DNA from 3 places in the Nocardiopsis sp. LDBS1602 genome. Region 2 is predicted to be linked to each of the others. Evidence: predicted binding sites of a transcription regulator. Region 2 holds the regulator's gene; each other region holds the start of a gene.

Region 1 (7,359 bases), on a different contig from region 2:
GACGTGCTCGGGGCGGGGGAGTCGAGCAGGGCCAGCGCCCGCTCGGGCACCAGACGCGCACGGGGGTCACGGGCCAGGAGACCGGAGACCACCTCCGACAATCGCCCCCGGGCGGGCGGCGGTGGAATCGGCATGGTCAGTACGGCCGTGAGCGTCGAGGTGAGAGTCTCCCGTTTGAAGGGCGACTCTCCGGCCAGCGCGGCGAACAGGGTGGCGCCCAGACTCCACAGGTCCGAGATCGGACCGGCGTCCTCGTCCTCCAACCGTTCGGGCGCCGCGTAGGCGGCGGTCCCCAGCACGGTCCCCGTCCCGGTCAGAGCGGTCCCGCCGTGGTCGGGCAGGTTGGCGATGCCGAAGTCGGTCAGCACGGGGCGGGTCCCGCCGTCGACCAGCATGATGTTGGCGGGCTTGACGTCGCGGTGGACCACCCCCACCCGGTGGGCCGCCCACAGCGCGCCCAACAAGGGGCGGGCCATCCGCTCGACCTCGGTCTCGGACAGAGGACCCGACCGCGCCAGACGGTCGCGCAGAGACTCGCCCGACAGCAGCTCCATGACGATGAAGGGGACCCCGTCCACCTCCAGCACGTCGTGCACGGTCACCACCGAGGGGTGGGGGACGCGGGCGGCGGCCCTGGCCTCGCGGATCATGCGGGCCCGGGCGCGTTCACGCTCACGAGGGGGCATGCCGTCGGGGAGGTGGACCTCCTTGATCGCCACCTCGCGGTCCAGCCGGGTGTCGTGGGCACGCCACACCGTGCCCATGGCGCCGCTGCCGAGCTCGTCACGGATCTCGTAACGGTCGGTGAACCTCTGCCGCCCGGAGCGGGAGAGGTCCTCGGTCGGACGCCGGGGATCGAAGGGATCTGTGGGGGTCATGGGCCCATTCTCTCAAACAGGACCTTCGGGTCGTTCCTCCGGAGCCCGGCCCACCTCGACGATCAACGCCGTATCCGCAGCCCCTTGGGGGTGACGTGGAAACCCGCCGCCACCAGAGCGGCGTCCAACGGGGTGCCGAACACCTCCCCGCCGTCGGCACGCTCCACCGTCAACGACTCCAGCGAGCCCTCGCCGATCAGCCCGGCCACCGCTCGGGTCGCCCGGACCAACGCCTCGGGAGAGGCCCCGAACGTCGTGGCCGTCCGCCCGCCCTTCGCCAGGTACAGGGTGGGCCGACCTCCGTCGATCACCACCACGGCCCCCGCGCTGCGCCCCGGACGGCCGCCCTCCCCGCTCCGGGCGGCCTCGGGCCAGGGCAGTGCGGCGCCGAACGGGTTCGCCGGGTCCGAGGCGGCCAGCACCACGGGATCCAACGCCCCGTCCGACGCCTCGCGGGACGAGGCGCGCAGCCGGTCCACCGCTCCGGGAAGGGCGAACTGGGCCCCGCCCAGACCCTTCACGAAGTACCCCCGACGGACCCGGCCCGCCTCCTCCAGGGAGCGCAGCACCCGATACTCGTCCGAAGTGAACCCCTGGCCCTGCCGCCCCTTGACCAGCACACCGTCGCGTTCCAGCCGGGACTCCACCCGTGCCAGTACGCGCCGGGTCGGGTCCGGGTCGGGGGCGGGCAGCAACGACCAACGCCCGGCCACGGTGGGAGGGCCCGAACGGGTCGGCAACGTCGGACGTCGACGCCCGCGCGAGGACGAACGCCTCGGCACGGGGCCCGAACCCGACGACGCGCGCAGCGGGGCCAGGGTGTCGTTGGTGACCCATCCGGCCCACACCAGCTCCCACAAGGCCGCCACCAGGTCGGCGTCGGAGACCGACGCACCCCCCGACGCACGGGCGGCGCGGTCGGCGACGTCCCGGAAGAACAGGGCCCCCGAGCCCCGCAGGACCTCCAGGACGGTCGCCGTCATCGACCCCTCCTCCGGCGGGACGGGTTCGGGCGTCAGCGACGGGGCGTCCTCGGCGGGAAACAGCATCAGCCGCCCGTCCCCGCCCGGCAACGACCCCGCGCCGGCCCAGAGCACCTCTCCCGCCTGGGTCAGGGCGTCCAACTCCGCCGGGACGTACCCCTCCACACGGGCGGGCAGCACCAGGGACTCCAGGCTCGACGCCACCAGAGGGGTCCCCCTCAGCGACTCCACCGCTTCGAACACCGCGTCCGGACCGCGTGACCGCTCGCCCGGAGCGGCCCGCTGCCACAGTGGGACGAACGTCGCCAACGCCTCGGGCGCGACCGGCTCCACCTCGCGACGCAACCGTTCGATCGACCCGCGCCGCAACCGGCGCAGCACGTCGACCTCGCACCATTCGGTCCCCGAACCGCCGGGCCGGAACCCGCCCCGGGACAGCCGACCCCGATCCTCCAGGGTCCGAAGGGCCTCCTCCACCACGCCGTCCTCCGCCCCGAGCCGGGACGCCGCCTCCTCCACGGTGAACGGTCCGTGCGTGCGCGCGTACCGGGAGACCAGGTCGAGCAGCGGGGCCTCCACCGGCTCCAGGAACGCCTCGGGCACCCCCGGAGGCGGTGGGACTCCCAAGGCGTCGCGCAGACGGGCCACGTCCTCCACCGCGCACCAGCGCTCCACCCCGGCCACCCTCGCGCGCACCGCGCGTCCGGCCCGTTCCAGATCGAGCAGCCACTCCCGGCGGACCCCTCGGGCCTCGGCCTCCTCGTCGCTCAACGGTCCGACCTCGCGCAGCAGGTCGGCCGTCCCCTCCTCGTCCCGCACCGGGGCGGCGGTCCGCTGCAACAGACCGTCGATGCGTTCCACGACCTCGGGGTCCAACAGCTCCCGCAGATCCGCGCCGCCCAACAGGTCCCGCAGCAACGACGGATCCAGGGTGAGCGCCTGGGCCCGCGCCTCCGCCGCGGGGGCGTCCCCCTCGTACAGGAACGCGGCCGTGTACTCCATCAACAACGTCCGGGCGAAAGGAGAGGCCCGCGGGGTGCGCACCTCCACCACACGGATCCGTCGCGCCCGGAGGTCGGTCAACAGCTCCGTCAACGCCGGTACGTCGAACACGTCGCGCAGGCACTCGCGGACCGTCTCCAACACGATCGGGAACGATCCGTACCGTCCCGCCACCGACAGGAGATGCCCGGCCCGCAACCTCTGCTGCCACAAGGGCATCCGACGGTCCGGCCTCTGCCTGGGCAACAACAGGGCCCGCGCCGCGCACTCGCGGAACCGGGAGGCGAACAGCGCCGACCCGGTGAGCTCCTCGGCGACGGTCCCCTCCACCGTCTCCGGGTCCAGGGACACCAGGTCCACCAGCTCGCCGAGACGGCCGATCCCGCCCTCGGCCACGTCCGGAAGGCTCAGCACGATCCCGTCGTCACCGTGGACCACCCGCGCGTCGATTCCGAACCGTTCCCGGAGCCCGGCGGCGATCGCCATCGCCCACGGCCCGTTCACCCGGGCGCCCCAGGGGGAGTGCACCACCGCGCGCCAATCGCCCACCTGATCCTGGAAGCGTTCGATCACCACCGTGCGATCGTCGGGGACCTCGCCCGTGGCCTCGCGCTGTTCGGCCACGTAGGCCACGAGGTTCTCCGCGGCCCAGGGGCCCGCCCCGCTCTCACCGGCCAGCGTCAGCGCATCCTCCTCCGACCGGGAACCCAGCTCACGCGCGAGAGCCCCCACCGCGCGGCCCAGCTCGGCGGGACGCCCCGTGGTGTCGGCCTTCCAGAACGGCAGCCGCCCCGGTCGCCCCGGCGCCGGAGAGACCAGGACCCGGTCGGCGGTGATCGCCTCGATCCGCCAGGAGGACGAACCCAGGACGAACACGTCGCCCACCCGCGACTCGTACACCATCTCCTCGTCCAGCTCGCCCACCCTGGTGGGAGCCCCTCCCGACCCGTCCGATGCCAGGTGCACCCCGTACAGCCCCCGGTCCGGGATCGTCCCGCCGCCGATCACGGCCAGTCGCTGGGCCCCCGGGCGGGCCCGCAGGATCCCCTCCTCCCGGTCCCACACCAGACGGGGGCGCAGCTCGGCGAACTCGTCCGACGGGTAACGCCCCGACACCATGTCCAGCACCGCGTCCAGAACCCGATCGGACAGGTCCGCGTACGGAGAGGCCCGGCGTACCAACGCCGCCAGATCCGTCACCGTCCAGTCGTCCATCGCCACCATGGACACGATCTGCTGCGCCAGCACGTCCAACGGATCGCGCGGCACCTCCAGGCGTTCGATCCCGCCCTCGCGCATCCGACCGGCGATCACGGCGGAGGCCAACAGATCGCCTCGATGGGTGGGCAGGAACACCCCGCGCGACACCTCGCCCACGTGGTGGCCGGCGCGCCCCACCCGTTGCAGACCGCTCGCCACCGACGGGGGAGCGCCCACCTGCACCACCAGGTCGACGGCGCCCATGTCCACCCCCAGTTCCAGACTGGAGGTGGCCACCACGCAGCGCAGCCGGCCCGCCTTGAGGTCGTCCTCGATCCGTGCCCGCTCGGCCTTGGACATCGACCCGTGGTGGGCCCTGGCGATGACGGCCTCTCCTCCCCGGCCCTGCCCCGACTGTCCGGAGACCAGCGCGGCGACCTCCTCGACGGGCAGGGTCGCGCCGACGCGTTCGGCGTACAGGTCGTTGACGCGGGCGCACAGTCTCTCGGCGGAGCGGCGGCCGTTCGTGAACACGATGGTGGAGCGGTGCGCCTCCACCAGGTCCAGCACCCGGCGCTCCACGTGCGGCCATACCGACCCTCGTGCCCCGGCGTCGGACGTCGCCCCCTCGGACGGGGAGGGCGGGCCGCCCGGCTCGTCCAGATCCGGGACCGGGGCCTCCACCCTCAGCTCCATCCTCGGAGTGTCCGGCGGGGCGACGATCCGTGCCCCGCCCAGATACCCGGCCACGGCCTCACGGGGGCGGACCGTGGCCGACAGACCGATCCGCAGGGGACGACGTTCCGTCAAGGCGCCCAGCCGCTCCAGACTCAACGCCAAGTGGGCCCCTCGCTTGGTCCCGGCGAGCGCGTGCACCTCGTCGACGATGACCGTCTCCACCCCCGCCAACCCCTCCCGGGCCTTGGAGGTCAGCACCAGGAACAGGGACTCGGGCGTGGTGATCAGGACGTCCGGCGGGCGCGAGGCCAACGCGCGGCGCTCCCGGGCGGGGGTGTCCCCGGTGCGGACGCCCACGGTCACCGGGGACAACGACTCGCCCGACGCCTCGGCCTCCTCCGCGATCCCGGCCAAGGGGCGGCGCAGGTTGCGCTCCACGTCCACGGCCAAGGCCTTCAGCGGGGACACGTACACCACCCGGCACCGGTGAGAACGCTCCTCCGGCACAGGGGTGTGCGACAGCCGGTCCAGGGCCCACAGGAAGGCCGACAGGGTCTTCCCCGAACCGGTGGGGGCCACCACCAGGGTGTCCAGGCCTCGGGACACCGAGGCCCAGGCCTCGGCCTGGGCCGGGGTGGGGCCGGAGGGGAAGGCCCGTTCGAACCAGGTCCGCGTCGCCGGGCCGAAGGGTGCCAGGGGATCGGTCACATCGGTCATCCGGTCAGTCTGCCCAAGACCGGTGACGGAACGGGGGCGAGGACACGCCCGCCTCCCGAAGCGACGCGATCCGTCCTGTGGACGACCTCCATGAGGGGGCGGCGATCACCCATACTGGGGCCGATGAGACTCACCGTTTTCTGGAACAACATGTACGAGCAGTTCGGCGAGGCCTACGCGCACAGTCTGGCCAAGGACTACGTGATCGAGGGGCTCGGTTCGCGCACCGTCGACGGTGCCCTGGCCGACGGGATCGCGGCCAAGGAGGTCTGGCGTGCCGTGTGCGACGCGTTCGACCTCCCCGCGACGGCCCGCTGAACGGAGAAGGCACGGCGTGCCGGCCCTGAATCGAACAGGAGTTCGGGTAGGGTGGGTGCACCGAGAGCGGACGTTGAGCGTCGCGATTGTCGTACCGAGCGCGTAGCGTCATGCGCATCATGAAGAAGAAAGCATCGACCCAACAGGGGAATCCCGTGGCTTCTGGAGACCGAGACAAGGCTCTCGAAACAGCGCTCGCGCAGATCGAGCGGCAGTTCGGCAAGGGCTCCGTCATGCGCCTGGGCGACGACGACCGCCCGCCGATCGAGGCGATCCCCACCGGCGCCATCGCGCTGGACGTGGCCCTGGGCATCGGAGGACTGCCCAAGGGCAGGGTCGTGGAGATCTACGGCCCGGAGTCGAGCGGTAAGACCACCGTCGCGCTGCACGCGGTGGCCAACGCCCAGAAACAGGGCGGTATCGCCGCCTTCGTCGACGCCGAGCACGCCCTGGACCCCGAGTACGCCAAGAAGATCGGCGTCAACACCGACGACCTCCTCCTCTCCCAGCCCGACACCGGTGAGCAGGCGCTGGAGATCGTCGACATGCTCATCCGCTCCGGCGCCATCTCCATCATCGTCATCGACTCCGTGGCGGCCCTGGTGCCCCGGGCCGAGATCGAGGGTGAGATGGGCGACAGCCACGTGGGCCTCCAGGCCCGGCTGATGTCGCAGGCGCTGCGCAAGATCGCCGGCGCGCTCAACTCCACCGGTACCACCGCGATCTTCATCAACCAGCTTCGCGAGAAGGTCGGAGTCATGTTCGGCTCCCCCGAGACCACCTCGGGCGGACGTGCGCTCAAGTTCTACGCCTCGGTCCGTCTGGACGTGCGTCGGATCGAGACCCTCAAGGACGGTACCGACGCGGTCGGCAACCGGACCCGGGTCAAGGTGGTCAAGAACAAGGTCGCGCCGCCCTTCAAGCAGGCCGAGTTCGACATCCTCTACGGTGTCGGGGTCTCCCGTGAGGGCAGCCTGATCGACCTCGGCGTCGAGCACGGCATCGTGCGCAAGTCGGGCGCCTGGTACACCTACGAGGGCACCCAGCTGGGACAGGGCAAGGAGAACGCCCGCAAGTTCCTGCGCGAGAACGTCGACATGTCCAACGAGGTCGAGAAGAAGATCAAGGAGAAGCTGGGCGTGCCCTCGGGCGACGACAGCGCCTCCGGCCCCGAGAACGAGGTCAAGACCGAACCGGCCAAGGAGAGCGCCGCCAAGGCCGCTCCGGCCAAGAAGACGACGGTCAAGACCGCGAAGGCGCCCGCGACGGATGCCTGAGCGGCGACGGTCGTCCGACCGCACCGGACGGGATCCGGTGAACGCCGACGAGTCCCCGGACGGGCCCGCGGGCCCGTCCGGAGAGGACATGGAGAACAAGGCCCGGAACCTGGTCCTGCGTATGCTCACGCACTCTCCGCGCACCCGCGCCCAACTCGACCGTTCCCTGCACCGTCGGGGCTACGAGGAGGAGGTCGTGACGCGGGTCCTCGACCGGATCGAGGAGGCCGGGCTGATCGACGACGCGGCCTTCGCGCGCGGGTGGGTCTCCTCCCGACACCACAGCCGTGGTCTGTCCCGTCGTGC
Region 2 (7,359 bases):
AAGGTGCGTCCCCGGGGGATCACCATCGGGCAGATGACGTGGACGGGGCCGCCGGAGCCGCGCTCGTAGTAGCTGCGGTTGAGCGCCTCGCCCGCGTTGTTCAGCGAGGTGGTCTTCTGTTCGATGCGGGTGTCGACGGAGGTGCCCTGCTCACGCGCGGCGATGAAGTCGCGCGGGTCGAGTCCGCCCTCCGAGCCCTGTCCGGACCCTTGGGAGCCCGATCCGGACATCTGGCCCGCGGCCTGTTGGACCGCGTCGGTGACGGCCTGACGCGGATCGGCCCCTTGGGCCATCGCACCGGCCGCACCGCGCACTGTCTGCGCGAACGACATAGGCAAGCACTCCATTCTGGAACAGCGGGAACTGACGACTTCGACGCGGCGTACACCGCTCGGGTTCCAGGTGAGAGCGGATTTCGTACGCGAACAGGCGATAGTGGCCAGAACATAAGAGTGCCATGCGGACAAACCGAAACACAGATCCGTGGCTGGAGCGTAATGCGACCTCTCCCCGACCTCTACATGCGAGCCGCCCGAGGACCCGCCGAGGAGGGGGCTACCGTCGAAAGGGACGGAACACATCCATGGGGAGGATCCCGATGACCGCTCTACCCAGTGCCGCCCTGACCAGCGCCGGTCTGATCGGCGGCTACTCGGTGGCCCGCGCCACCGGTAACAGGCCGCTGGGCGGCGCCGTCCTGGCCGCGTGCGGCGCCGCCGCCTTCGAGACCTGGCGTCGCCGCTCGGGTCTGGGCACCGCCGTGGCGTTGACCGGTCTCTACGTGGGGGCCTTCGGCCTCTCCCACCCCCTGGCCAAGAAGGTCGGCGCCTGGCCCTCGGTGCTCGGGGTGACCGCGGCGACCGCCGCCGTCGCCACCGTCGTCGGCGACCGGAAGGGCGACTGACCGTCCCCTCGGAACGTCCACGGGACACGGAGACGACGAAGAGGGGGAGACGCCGCGCGTCTCCCCCTCGATCACTCGGTCCCTAGAGGTCTCGTATCGCCTCTAGAGGCCTCGGATCAGCTGCAACCGCTGGTGGCGCCGCAGCCCTCGCAGGCGTAGCAGCTACCGGAGGGACGCATCTTGGTCCCGCAGGTGATGCACAGCGGGGCGTCCGCCACGAAACCCTCGGAGGCCGGGGCCCGCTTCTCCTCCGCCTCGGCCGGGGCGGTCGGGGCCGACTCGGTCGTGGCCGCGCCGGTGGAGGCCGACTGGGAGTAGGACTCCACCTGGGCGGCGATCTGGGCCGGGTCCTCGCCGTTGAGCTGCGCCTCGCGCTCGGAGGCCGACAGCACGCCCAGGGCCGCGCGCTCCTCGTAGGGCAGGTGGTCCAGCGCCAGACGACGGAAGATGTAGTCCACCACCGACTGCGCCATGCGGATGTCCGGGTCGTCGGTCATACCGGCCGGGTCGAAGCGCATGTTGGTGAACTTCTCCACGTAGGTCTCCAGCGGGACCCCGTACTGGAGGGCGATGGAGATCGCGATGGAGAAGGCGTCCATGACACCGGCCAGGGTCGAGCCCTGCTTGCCGAGCTTCATGAAGACCTCGCCCAGACCGTCGTCCGGGTAGGAGCCGGCGGTGATGTAACCCTCGGCGCCGCCCACGGAGAACGAGGTGGTCTCGCTCGGCCGCTTCTTGGGCAGACGACGACGGACCGGACGGGGCACCTCGACGACCTCGGGGGCCGACTCGGTCCTCTCCTCGGCCTTGTCCTCGGTCTTGGCCGTGGACAGGGGCTGTCCGACCTTGCAGTTGTCGCGGTAGACGGCCAGGGCCTTGAGCCCCAGACGCCAGCCCTCGAAGTAGATGTGCTCGAAGTCGGCGACCGTCGCCTCCTCCGGCACGTTCACCGTCTTGGAGATCGCGCCGGACAGGAACGGCTGCACGGCGGACATCATGCGCACGTGACCCATGGGCTGGATGTAGCGGCGGCCCATCGCGCAGTCGAACACCTCGTAGTGCTCGGGGCGCAGGGACGGGGCGTCCACCACGTGGCCGTTCTCGGCGACGTACTCGACGATCGCCTCGATCTGCTCGTCCTGGTAGCCCAGGTTCTTGAGCGCCCGCGGGATCGCCTGGTTGACGATCTGCATGGAGCCGCCGCCGACCAGCTTCTTGTACTTGACCAGCGAGAAGTCCGGCTCGATGCCGGTGGTGTCGCAGTCCATCATGAAGCCGATGGTGCCGGTGGGCGCCAGCAGGCTGGCCTGGGCGTTGCGCCAACCGTTGCGCTCGCCGACCTTGAGGCACTCCGCCCACTCGCCGGTGGCGGCGGCGTGGATGGGCTCCTCCAGGGTGCCGATGGTGCGCAGGTCGTCGTTGGCGGCGGCGTGCTTGCGCATGACCCGCTTGTGCGCCTGCTCGTTGCGCTTGTAGCCGTCGTAGGGGCCCACGACCCCGGCCATCTCGGCGCTACGGCGGTAGGCGGCGCCGGTCATCAGCGAGGTGATGGCGGCGGCGACCGCGCGGCCGCCCTCGGAGTCGTAGGCGTGACCGGTGGCCATGAGCAGGGCGCCCAGGTTGGCGTAGCCGATGCCCAGCTGACGGTAGGCGCGGGTGGTCTCGCCGATCTTCTCGGTCGGGAAGTCGGCGAAGGTGATGGAGATGTCCATCGCCGTGATGATCAGCTCGGTGAGTCGGGTGAACCGCTCGACGTCGAAGGTGTCGTCCTCGCGCAGGAACTTGAGCAGGTTGATCGAGGCGAGGTTGCAGGAGGAGTCGTCCAGGGACAGGTACTCCGAGCAGGGGTTGGACGCGGAGATGCGGCCGGTCTCGGGGTTGGTGTGCCAGTCCTGGATGGTGCCGTCGTACTGGATGCCCGGGTCGGCGCACTCCCAGGCGGCCTTGGCCATGCGGTGGAAGAGGCCCTTGGCGTCGACGGTCGCGATGACCTCGCCGGTGGTACGGGAGGTGAGACCGAAGTCGGACTCGGTCTCGACCGCGCGCATGAAGGCGTCGGAGACCCGGACCGAGTTGTTGGCGTTCTGGTACTGGACGCTGAACATGTCGGCGCCGCCCAGGTCCACGTCGAAGCCTGCGTCGCGCAGGGCACGGATCTTGTGCTCCTCGCGGGACTTGGTCTCGACGAACTCCTCGATGTCGGGGTGGTCGACGTCCAGCACGACCATCTTGGCCGCGCGGCGGGTGGCGCCACCGGACTTGATGGTCCCGGCGGAGGCGTCGGCGCCGCGCATGAAGGAGACCGGACCGGAGGCGGTGCCGCCCGAGGTGAGCAGCTCCTTGCTGGAGCGGATGCGGGACAGGTTCACACCCGCGCCGGAACCGCCCTTGAAGATGATCCCCTCCTCCTTGTACCAGTCCAGGATCGACTCCATGGTGTCGTCGACGGACAGGATGAAGCAGGCGCTGACCTGCTGGGCGGAGGTGGTGCCGACGTTGAACCAGACCGGCGAGTTGAAGCTGAAGAGCTGGTGGGCGAGCGCGTACTTGAGCTCGTGGTCGAAGACCTCGGCGTCCTCGTCGGAGGCGAAGTAGCCGTTCTTACGACCGGTGTCGGTGTAGACCCCGACGACGCGGTCGATGAGCTGCTTGAGGCTCCACTCGCGCTCGGGGGTGCCGAGCGCGCCGCGGAAGTACTTGCTGGCCACGATCTGGGTCGCGTTCACCGACCAGGTCGTGGGGAACTCCACGCCGCGCTGCTCGAAGTTGACGCTGCCGTCGCGCCAGTTCGTCATGACGACGTCCCGACGCTCCCACTCCAGCGTGTCGTAGGGGTGGGTACCGGCGGTCGTGAAGACCCGCTTGATCTTCAGGCCCTTGCGCGACCCCTTGCCCTTGCGTCCCGTAGGGCCGCTGGTGGTTTCCGTCATGACGGAGTCTCCCCGAAATACTGATCGTGCGCGGAAACGCTGATGCCCGCGCGGATGTCCCTGGTGGCGGGGTGGGTCGACCACGGCGGCGTGCTCCCTCGCCGTGAGGTCGACCACCCGGGATGATGGCTCCGGACGTCGCGATGGACGTCCGGACTGCTAGCCCGAAGTTGTGGTGTCGATCGCGGGTCGGGGCGATCCGTTCCCCTCGGACGGTTCTTCCCGCTTCGAGGGGTCCTCCCCTCGGTCACGGCGCAGACCGGCGATCTCGGCCTCGAAGTCGGCCAGGCTCTCGAAGCCCCGATAGACGCTGGCGAAGTGCAGGTAGGCGACCTCGTCCAGGTCGCGCATCGGGCCGAGGATGGCCAGCCCGATCTCGTGGGCGGGGACCTCGGCCACGCCTCTGGACCGGATCTCCTCCTCGACCTGTTGCCCCAGTTTGGCGAGGGCGTCCTCGGAGACCGGGCGCCCCTGACAGGCGCGGCGGACGCCGGCGATGACCTTGGTGCGGCTGAAGGGCTCGGTGACCCCGGAGCGCTTGGCGACCATGAGCAGGACGGTCTCCTGCGTGGTGAAGCGGCGTTCGCAGACCGGGCAGGTGCGGCGGCGTCTGATGGCCGCGCCGTCGTCGGTGGACCTGCTGTCGATCACCCGGGTGTCCGGATGGCGGCAGAACGGACAGTGCATCCCGGTTCACCTGCTTCCCTCGACCCGAACAACGACCCGTAGGTCTACTTAACCACAACTTCTAGGCGCAAGCCCCATCGGCAACACCAGATGTTGTGGTCGAACCTAGCCCTCCGCAGCGCGGGTCGCAACCTTGACGACGGCGTGTTCCCGGGCTCGCGTCGAGGACCCTCGCGGGGCGCTCTGAGAGGGGGTGGAGACGGGGGCGGGACGGTGCCGGACACCGGCGTCAAGACTACGGGAGGCGGAGGGCGCGCGCCCTCCGTCCGGCGATCCGCCGGAGCGGCGTCCGCCCCTTACGAGGCGGGCCTTTCCGGCCCGTTCGGACCCTCGACCGACTTCCACGAGACGAACCCCATACCGCCCTCGGACCGACCCCCGGAAAGCCGTTTTCGACATTGGCCGAACACCCTCGGACGAAGACGCGCGAACGCCCGATCGAGGGGGCCCGAAAACGTCCATCGAAAAGGCCCGGTCATATCTCCACGACCCTCGAACGCTTGTTTGATATCACCGTGTGCAACGACTAATCTTGACCTTGTTTTCACGCCGGTTTCACCACCCCGCGGACCAGCCGGTCGGCAGGGCCGGCACCGGACACCCGAACAGGCCCTGACCGAACCGAACACCGAGGAGGCCCGGCCGTGCCGGAGGACAACCCCGGAGCCGATCACTCCGGAAACACCACCGTTCTTTCGCCCGTGGGTGACACGGGCGGTGTCACGCCCGTCGCCCCCAAACTCACCGCGCGCCAACAGAGCGTTCTCAACTGCATCCAGCGTTATGTTCGCGAACGCGGTTATCCGCCCTCGATCCGGGAGATCGGCGAGACGGTCGGCCTTTCCAGCCCCTCCAGCGTGGCCCACCAGCTCAAGGTGCTCCAGCGCAAGGGCTACCTGCGCCGTGACCAGAATCGGCCACGCGCCGTGGAACTGTGCGTTCCCGGCCGCGACGAGGGCCAGAGCCTGACCCACGACCAGCTCACCGCCGACGCCACCCGCGCCGCCTCGGTGCCCTTGGTGGGACGGATCGCCGCGGGCGGCCCGATCCTGGCCGAGGAGTCGGTCGAGGACGTCCTGGCGCTGCCCCGTCAGCTGGTCGGCGAGGGGCGTCTGTTCATGCTCACCGTGGTCGGCGACTCCATGACCGACGCCGCCATCACCGACGGCGACCTGGTGGTGGTCCGCCAGCAGCCCAACGCCGAGAACGGCGACATCGTCGCGGCCATGCTGGACGACGAGGCCACCGTGAAGGTGTTCCACCGCGGGGCCGACGGTCACGTGCGTCTGATGCCGCGCAACGACGCCTACGAGCCGATCGACGGCGACGAGGCCACCATCCTGGGCAAGGTCGTCACGGTCATGCGCCGCGTCTGACCCCCTCCGCGAACGGTGGAGGGCGCGGCCCACGGACCGGCCGATACTCTGAAGAACGTGTCCATTCGTGTCCGTGTTCCCGCCCTCCCCGACCGTTCCTCCCGACGTACCCTCCTCACGTCGGCCGTGATCGCCGTCGCGCTGTCCGCCTCCGCCTGCTCCCCCGGCGACGAGGGGCCCGAACCTCCAGGGCTCTCCGCCGACGGCCGCGACGTGACCTTCGAGGGGGGCGGGTTCACCGTCGAAGGCTCCTTCACCCACCCCGAATCCCCGGACGGGGAGCCGGTGCCGGGCGCCCTCATCATCTCCGGCAGCGGGCCGACGAACCGGAACGGCAACAGCGACGGCCGCCCCGAGGCCGACACCAACCTCAACCTCTCCCGGGTCCTGGCCGGCGCCGGGGTGGCCTCCCTGCGCTACGACAAGTTCGGCAGCGGCGACCCCGACACCTGGGACGAGAAGACCGTCGAGGCCATGGGCGAGGACATCGACCCCCTGCTCTTCGACGCCCAGATGGCCGCCGCCTACGAGGAGCTGATCGCCCAGCCCGAGGTGGACCCCGAACGCACCCTGATCGTCGGCCACAGCGAAGGCGCCCTGTTCGCCCTGCGCGCCCGAGAGGTGCTGGAGGACGCCGACCCCGCCCTGGTGCTGGCCGCCCCGCCCGGGGCCCGCATGCTCGACGTCATCGACCGACAGATCACCGAGCAGGTCCGCACCGCCGAGGCCCAGGGCGCCGTGAACGAGTCCGACGCCGCGATGATCCTCTCCGACATCCGGACGGCCCGCGCCCTCGTCCGCGCCGGAGACGAACTGGACATGTACGACCCGACCGGGATCTTCGCGCCTCAGAACCAGGACTTCCTCGCCTGGATCGACGCCTTCGACCCGGTCGACCTCGCCCGCGACCTGCCGGACGACACCCCGGTCCTGGTGTTGTGGGGCGAGGAGGACGCCCAGATCCCCCGGGACGAGATCGATCGGCTCATGACCGGGTTCGAGGACGCCGAGCGGGTGGACCTGCCCGGCACCGACCACGTCCTGCGCGAGTACGACGACTCCCCCGGCGCGGCCGCCCTCGACGGGGACCGACCCTTCTCCCCCGACGTGGCCCCGGCCCTGGAGAGGTTCGTCGACGGGCTCTGGTGAGCCCTCAGTCGGCCGCGGTGCCCTCGGGCAGCTCTGCCACGATCGAACGGGCCAGACGCTCGGCGTCCTCGGCCGCGCTCTCCCCGTCGACCGATCCGGTGGCCTCGTAGTCGGTGGCGGCGGTGTAGCAGGTCTCGACGTACAGGTTGGAGACCCGCACCCCGGTACAGCCCACCTCGAAGGCCCCGGTCTCGACCCACCGGAGCGCCTCGTCCCCCAGGTCGTCGACCGGTTCGGGCTCGTGCCCCTGCGCGGTGGAGGAGAGGGTGCCGGAGGCGACGTCCGGACCTCCCTCGACCGGGGCGGCCACCAG
Region 3 (7,359 bases), on a different contig from region 2:
CCGACAAGGCCGACAACGACGCCTGAGCCGTCGGACACGGGAAACGGGAAGAGGACGAGGGAACACGTCGTGGACGAACGCATGGCCGACCTGGCCTACGCGGCCGGGTGGACACTGGTCCGCCGCTCACCGGAGCGGGCGGGCCGGGCGGTGTTCCGTCGGCTCGCCGATCGTGACTGGCGAGCGCACGGAGGCGGTACCCGGGGACTGGAGCGCAACCTGCGCAGGGTCGTCGGACCGCACGCCACGGACGCGCAGCTCAGGGCTCTGTCCAAGGCCGGGATGCGCTCCTACATGCGTTACTACTACGAGCTGTTCCGACTGCCCGCGATGGGACGCGAACGGCTGCTCTCCCAGACCCGACAGAGCGGTATCGAGGTCCTGGAAGGGCACCTGAATGCCGGGCGCGGGGTCGTCGCGGCCCTGCCGCACATGGGGAACTGGGACCACGCCGGGGCCTGGATCGCGGCCCGGGGCACCCCGTTGACCACCGTGGCCCAGAGGCTGAACCCCGAGAGCCTCTATCGACGTTTCACCTCCTACCGGGAGTCCCTGGGCATGGAGGTGCTCCCGCTGACCGGTGGGGACGCCAACACCGTGGGAGTGCTCGCTCGACGGCTGCGCGCGGGCGGCCTGGTCTGTCTGCTCGCCGATCGCGACATCAACGGGACCGGCCTGGAGGTGGACCTCTTCGGCGAGAAGGCGCGTATGCCCTCCGGGCCGGCGGCGTTGGCCCTCAACACCGGGGCCGCCCTGATGCCGGTCTCCCTCTGGTACGACGGGCCGTTCTGGAACATCCGGGTCCACGACGAGATCCCCGTCGCCCCCGGTTCCTCTCGGAGCGAGCGGATCCAGGAGACCACCCGGGCGCTGGCCCGCGTGTTCGAGGGGGCCATCGCCGAGCATCCGGAGGACTGGCACATGCTCCAGCCCGTCTTCTCCGCCGACCATGAGGCGGACCGCGCCCGACGTCGGGACACCGAGGACGGCCGGTGGGACTGAGCACGGCCGGGGGAGCGACGAGGACTTCTCCCACCGGGATCGACACGTTGCGGGTGGGGCTGGTGTGCCCCTACTCCTGGGACGTCCCGGGCGGGGTCCAGCAGCACATCGGCGACCTCGCGGAGACGCTCATCGCCATGGGACACGAGGTGTCGGTGCTGGCGCCGGTCGGCGACACCGATCACGAACCGCCCCCCTACCTGGTCCCGGCCGGTCGGCCCGTCCCGGTCCCCTACAACGGGTCGGTCGCCCGGATCGGGTTCGGTCCCCGTTCGGCGTCCCGGGTCCGTCGCTGGATCGCGGAGGGCCGCTTCGACGTCCTGCACATCCACGAGCCCGCCGCCCCCAGTGTGTCCCTGCTGTCGTGCTGGGCCGCTGACGGCCCCATCGTCGCGACCTTCCACACCTCCAACCCCCGGTCGCGCGCGATGACGGCCGGTTCCACCGCCCTGCGCTCGGCTCTGGAGAAGATCAACGCCCGGGTGGCCGTCTCCGAGGCGGCCCGTCGCACCCTCGTCGAACATCTGGGGGGAGACGCCGTGCTCATCCCCAACGGGGTCTCGGTTCGACGCTTCGCCCACGCCGAGCCCCTGCCCGGCTGGCCGGGGGAGGGCGGCTCCATCGGTTTCCTGGGCCGGCTGGACGAACCGCGCAAGGGACTGGGGGTCCTGCTGGAGGCCTTCAGCCGACTGGCCCGGGGCCGGCCCGGCCTGCGGCTGCTCGTCGCCGGACCCGGCCGGGCCGACCTGTCCGGGGTCCCCGACGACCTGCGCGAACGCGTGGTCCTCCTCGGTCGTCTCGACGAGGCGGACAAGGTCCGCGCCTACCACTCCGCGGACGTCTTCTGCGCCCCCAACCTGGGTGGAGAGAGCTTCGGCATCGTCCTCACCGAGGCGATGTCCGCCGGAGCGGCCATCGTCGCCAGCGACATCCCCGCCTTCGGCGCGGTCCTGGACGGGGGGAGGGCGGGGGAGCTCTTCCGGGCCGGAGACCCCGACCATCTGGCCGATCGGGCCGCGGCGCTCCTCGACGATCCGAGGCGACGGGACCGCCTGTCCCGCGCGGCCCGGGACGCGGTGCGCGCCTATGACTGGGAGACCGTCGCCGCCGACATCGCGCACGTGTACGAGACCGTGCTGGGACAGGAGCGTTCCGGCGGGGTCCGGACCGGAGGAGGCCGCTGGGCCTCCGCCCTGCTGCGCAGGGGTGAGCGGCCCTGACCGACGACGTCTTCTTCGTGGCCGTCGTGGCCGGCGCCCTGCTGGTCCTGGTGCTCCTGGGGTTCTACCTGTCCTGGCGGGCCACCCGCCTCGACCGTCTCCACCACCGGGTGGAGACCGCGTGGGCCGCTCTGGACGCCGCCCTGTTGAGAAGGGCCGCGGCCGTACTCGACCTGGCCGCCTCCGGAGGTCCCGACCCGGCCTCGGCCCGTACCCTCGCCGAGGTCGCCGGTCGGGCGAGCCGGGCGGGGGAGGGGGAACGCGAACTCGTGGAGAGCGCGCTCTCGGTCGCCCTGCGCGACGCCCTCGATGGCCGCCCGGTGGAGGGTGTGGGAGAGGACACCCGGGCCCGTCGGGAGGAGGTCCTGCGCGCCGCGCGCGGGGTCCACCTCGCCAGGGTCTTCCACAACGACGCCGTCTCCGACACCCGACGCGCACGCCGTTCCCGCCTGGTCCGGCTCCTGCGTCTGGCCGGGACCGCCGCGCTCCCGGACTACTTCGAGATGGACGATCGGGCCCCGCGCCCCTCTCCGGGGAGAAGCGGTACGACCTCGCGGTGAACGCCGCGCGCTCCGGTTCGGAGTGGAACGGGCGCGCACAACACCGATCTGGTCAAAGGCGCCGAAACCGGTGGAACTAGGATGGTGGGTCGGTCGTTCCAGGGGACGCGCCGGGTCCTCACCCGCCCATGCGCGGTCGTCGGTCCGTACCCGAACGGACCACGCCCCGGACGCCGGGTCGAGCCAACCAGCAGACGAAAACGGGAGCCCATCACCGTGGCCAACAACGCATCGAACAGCCCCGACAACGCCGTCGGCACCCAGCGGGTCAAGCGCGGCATGGCCGAACAGCTCAAGAACGGCGTCATCATGGACGTCGTCACCCCCGAGCAGGCCAAGATCGCCGAGGACGCCGGTGCCGTGGCCGTCATGGCCCTGGAGCGGGTCCCCGCCGACATCCGCAAGGACGGCGGCGTCGCCCGCATGTCCGACCCGGACATGATCGACGGCATCGTCGAGGCGGTCTCCATCCCGGTCATGGCCAAGGTCCGCATCGGGCACTTCGTCGAGGCCCAGGTCCTGGAGTCCCTCGGCGTGGACTTCATCGACGAGTCCGAGGTCCTCACCCCCGCCGACGAGGCCTACCACATCGACAAGTGGGCGTTCACCGTTCCCTTCGTCTGCGGCGCGACCAACCTGGGCGAGGCCCTGCGCCGGATCGCCGAGGGCGCCGCGATGATCCGCTCCAAGGGCGAGGCCGGCACCGGCAACGTCGTCGAGGCCACCCGCCACATGCGCTCCATCAACGGTGAGATCAAGCGCCTGGGCACCCTCGACGAGCCCGAGCTCTTCGGTGCGGCCAAGGAGCTGCGCGCCCCCTACGAGATCGTCAAGGAGGTGGCCCGTCTCGGCAAGCTGCCGGTGCCGCTGTTCTCCGCCGGCGGTGTGGCCACCCCGGCCGACGCCGCCCTCATGCGTCAGCTCGGAGCGGAGAGCGTCTTCGTCGGCTCCGGCATCTTCAAGTCCGGCGACCCGGCCAAGCGCGCCGACGCCATCGTGCAGGCCACCCTGCACTACGAGGACCCCGCCGTGATCGCCCGCGTCTCCCGCGGCCTGGGCGAGGCCATGGTCGGCATCAACCTGGACGACCTGTCCGACTCCCAGCGTTACGCCGAACGCGGCTGGTGACGCGAGGCCCCTTCGGCCTCGCCCCCGCCCCGTGTCCGAGGGCCGGGAGAGCGGTGCGACCACGCTCTCCCGGCCCTCGGCCGTTCCCGTACACCCTCCCCGCCAGTACCATGGTCCCCTTCCGTCAGCCGAGTGAGGCCGCTTTTGACCGCCGCACCCACCATCGGTGTCCTCGCCCTCCAGGGCGACGTCGCCGAGCACGTCGCCGTCCTGGAGACATTGGGCGTATCCACCGGGAAGGTCCTGTCCCCGGAGCACCTGGACTCCGTGGACGCGCTGATCATCCCCGGTGGCGAGTCCACCACCATGTCCAAACTCGCCCGCAGGTACGGCCTGATCGACCCGTTGCGCAAGCGCGTCGCGGCCGGGATGCCCGCCTACGGCACCTGCGCGGGCATGATCATGCTCGCCGACGAGATCCTCGGCGGCACGGCCGACCAGGAGACCGTCGGCGGGATCGACATGACGGTCCGACGCAACGCCTTCGGACGTCAGACCGAATCCTTCGAGACCGGTGTGCGGATCGACGGGATCGGGGACGAGCCCTTCGACGCGGTCTTCATCCGGGCGCCCTGGGTGGAACGGGTGGGACCCGAGGTCACCGTCCTCGGACGCGTACCCGGTCCAGGCGAGGCCGGTAGGATCGTCGCCGTACTACAGGGCGGCCTGATGGCCACGTCCTTCCATCCCGAACTCACCGGCGACACGCGCATCCATCGCCTCTTCGTCGACATCGTGAAAGGACACGCATGAGCGGCCACTCCAAGTGGGCCACCACCAAACACAAGAAAGCCGTCATCGATGCCAAGCGCGGCAAGCTCTTCGCCAAGCTGATCAAGAACATCGAGGTGGCCGCGCGTACCGGTGGTGGGGACCCCGACGGGAACCCGACGCTCTACGACGCCATCCAGAAGGCGAAGAAGAACTCGGTCCCCGCCGACAACATCGAACGCGCGCGCAAGCGGGGCTCCGGCGAGGAGGCCGGTGGCGCCGAGTGGCAGACCATCATGTACGAGGGCTACGCCCCCGGCGGTGTGGCCCTGCTCGTGGAGTGCCTCACCGACAACCGCAACCGCGCGGCCTCCGAGGTGCGCGTCGCGGTCACCCGTAACGGTGGCAACATGGCCGACGCCGGATCGGTGTCGTACCTGTTCAACCGCAAGGGCGTCGTGATCGTGCCCAAGGAGGCCACCAACGAGGACGACGTCACCATGGCGGTCCTGGAGGCCGGCGCCGAAGAGGTCGAGGACATCGGCGACTCCTTCGAGATCATCTGCGAGGCCACCGACCTGGTCTCGGTGCGCACCTCGCTCCAGGAGGCCGGCATCGACTACGACTCGGCCGACTCCAACTGGCTGCCGAGCATGGAGGTCCCGGTCGACGCCGAGACCGCCAAGAAGGTCCTGCGCGTCGTGGACGCCCTGGAGGACTCCGACGACGTCCAGAACGTCTTCACCAACGCCGACATCCCCGACGAGGTCATGGCCGAGCTCTGAGCCCGGCCGCTCGATCGCGGTGACCGACTGGCCCGGGGGCCGGTGACGCCTGTGGCCGTACCCCTTTCCGGGGACGGCCACAGGCGTTCGTACGTCCGACCCTCAGCCGGTCATGTTCATCGCGGCGATCACCTTGGTGGGACGCAGCCGCACCACCAGTTCGCCGGGCACCCCGTTGCGCCTTCCGAACTCCTCGGCGCGTTCGGGCCCCATGTAGCGGCGGGCGATCGCGGTGGCGGTGCGCAGCAGCTCGCCCGTATCCTCCGACACCTCCGCCTCGCCCTGGACCTGGACGAACCCGTAGGGATCCTCCTCCAGGTCGACCAGCAGGGTGAGACGGGGGTCACGCGCGATCGAACGTCCCTTGGCCGTCTCCTTCCCGGTGTTGAAGACCAGCGCGTCGCCGTCGATGACGAACCACACCGGTGCCACCAACGGACGGCCGTCGGCGGAGGTGTAGGCGACCTTGCCGGTACGCGTCCCCTGGAGCAGGAAGTCACGGACCTCGGGATCCTCGATGGAAGTCATGAGCTCACGCTAGGTCCGGAGAGGTGCCGGACCCCGACCCCGACACGCGCCTTCGTCGCCTTCCCCGCGAGGCCGCGCGTGTGCGCGACGGCGCTGTCGTCACGCGCCGCTAGCATGGTGCGAACGAACGTTCGACGGACCGAGGGAACAGGTGACCACGTGCGCGTGCTGGGGATCGACCCGGGGCTGACCCGCTGCGGGATCGGGGTGGTCGAGGGGTCCATCGGACGCCCCCTGCGCCTGCTGTCCGCGGACGCCATCCGGACCTCGCCCGACACCGAACTCCCGCAGCGCCTCCTCGCCGTCGAGCGCGGGATCGAGGAGTGGCTCGACGAGTACGAGCCCGAGGCGGTCGCCGTCGAACGCGTCTTCGCCCAGCACAACCTCAGCACCGTCATGGGCACCGCCCAGGCCAGCGGCCTCGCCCTGGTCTGCGCCGCCCGCCGGGGGTTGCCCGTGGCCACCCACACGCCGAGCGAGGCCAAGGCCGCCATCACCGGCAGTGGCCGAGCCGACAAGGCGCAGGTCGGCACCATGGTGGCGCGTATCCTCGGACTCGACGGACCTCCCAAGCCCGCCGACGCCGCCGACGCGGTGGCCCTGGCCATCTGTCACATCTGGCGTGGCGGCGCCCAGGCACGGGTCGCCCAGGCCCAACAGGACTTCGCCCGCAAGGTGGAGCTGGCCCGCCGCGCGCGGGGCCGGTGACACCGCCCCCAGGAAGGAGACGGGCGCCCCTCCCGGTGCCCACAACAGATGATCGCGTTCCTCACCGGCCGGGTGGCCGCACGCGGCGCGGGCAGCGCCGTCATCGACGTCGGCGGTGTCGGCATGACCGTCCAGTGCACCCCGTCGGCCCTGTCCCGACTGCACGTGGGCGACGAGGGCACCGTCGCCACCAGCCTGGTCGTGCGGGAGGACTCCCTCACGCTCTTCGGCTTCGTCGACGACGACGAGAAGCACGTGTTCGAGCAGGTGCAGACCGCGTCGGGGGTGGGCCCCCGACTGGCCCTGGCCATGCTCGCCGTGCACAGCCCCGACAGCCTGCGCCAGGCCGTGCACACCGAGGACACCGCCGCCCTGACCCGGGTCCCCGGCATCGGTAAGAAGGGGGCCCAGCGCATCGTGCTGGAGCTGCGCGGCAAACTCGACGCGCCCATCGGCACCGACGGCACCCTGCCCGGGACCGAGGGCACGGCGAACGGCCGGGCGAACGGGGCCTGGCGCGGCCAGGTGGTCTCCGGCCTGGTCAACCTCGGCTGGTCGGCCAAGGACGCCGAGGCCGCCGCCTCGGCCGTGGCCGACGAGGCCGCCGACACCGACGACGTCACGGTCCTGCTGCGCAGCGCCCTGCGCAAGCTCAGCCGGATCTAGGGACCTTCAGGAGAGGAGGCGACGGACATGCACGAACGCGAGGCGGTCTCG

The links. The regulator LexA, encoded in region 2, represses DNA repair genes until DNA is damaged. The targets are predictions, from matches to a motif close to TCGAACANNTGTTCGA.
Region 1: recA (recombinase RecA) is a predicted target of LexA. The motif match lies at 5,807-5,822, and genes of this name have one in related genera.
Region 3: ruvC (crossover junction endodeoxyribonuclease RuvC) is a predicted target of LexA. The motif match lies at 6,054-6,069, and genes of this name have one in related genera.

Annotation. Positions count from the first base shown of each region.
Region 1 covers NZ_JAYLVW010000001.1:1,720,351-1,727,709, reverse strand. The annotation lists gene U9J66_RS07830 (serine/threonine-protein kinase) at 1-878, opposite strand, end outside; gene U9J66_RS07825 (ATP-dependent helicase) at 941-5,458, opposite strand; gene U9J66_RS07820 (DUF3046 domain-containing protein) at 5,582-5,776, shown strand; gene recA (recombinase RecA) at 5,887-7,053, shown strand; gene U9J66_RS07810 (regulatory protein RecX) at 7,046-7,359, shown strand, end outside.
Region 2 covers NZ_JAYLVW010000004.1:73,748-81,106, forward strand. The annotation lists gene U9J66_RS15500 (SPFH domain-containing protein) at 1-332, opposite strand, end outside; gene U9J66_RS15505 (hypothetical protein) at 599-904, shown strand; gene U9J66_RS15510 (vitamin B12-dependent ribonucleotide reductase) at 1,021-3,834, opposite strand; gene nrdR (transcriptional regulator NrdR) at 3,994-4,521, opposite strand; gene lexA (transcriptional repressor LexA) at 5,223-5,897, shown strand; gene U9J66_RS15525 (alpha/beta hydrolase family protein) at 5,955-7,046, shown strand; gene U9J66_RS15530 (hypothetical protein) at 7,051-7,359, opposite strand, start outside.
Region 3 covers NZ_JAYLVW010000001.1:1,525,535-1,532,893, reverse strand. The annotation lists gene pgsA (phosphatidylinositol phosphate synthase) at 1-26, shown strand, start outside; gene U9J66_RS07005 (phosphatidylinositol mannoside acyltransferase) at 70-1,002, shown strand; gene U9J66_RS07000 (glycosyltransferase family 4 protein) at 993-2,222, shown strand; gene U9J66_RS06995 (hypothetical protein) at 2,240-2,782, shown strand; gene pdxS (pyridoxal 5'-phosphate synthase lyase subunit PdxS) at 2,999-3,910, shown strand; gene pdxT (pyridoxal 5'-phosphate synthase glutaminase subunit PdxT) at 4,055-4,663, shown strand; gene U9J66_RS06980 (YebC/PmpR family DNA-binding transcriptional regulator) at 4,660-5,406, shown strand; gene U9J66_RS06975 (PPOX class F420-dependent oxidoreductase) at 5,509-5,934, opposite strand; gene ruvC (crossover junction endodeoxyribonuclease RuvC) at 6,094-6,642, shown strand; gene ruvA (Holliday junction branch migration protein RuvA) at 6,691-7,308, shown strand; gene ruvB (Holliday junction branch migration DNA helicase RuvB) at 7,336-7,359, shown strand, end outside.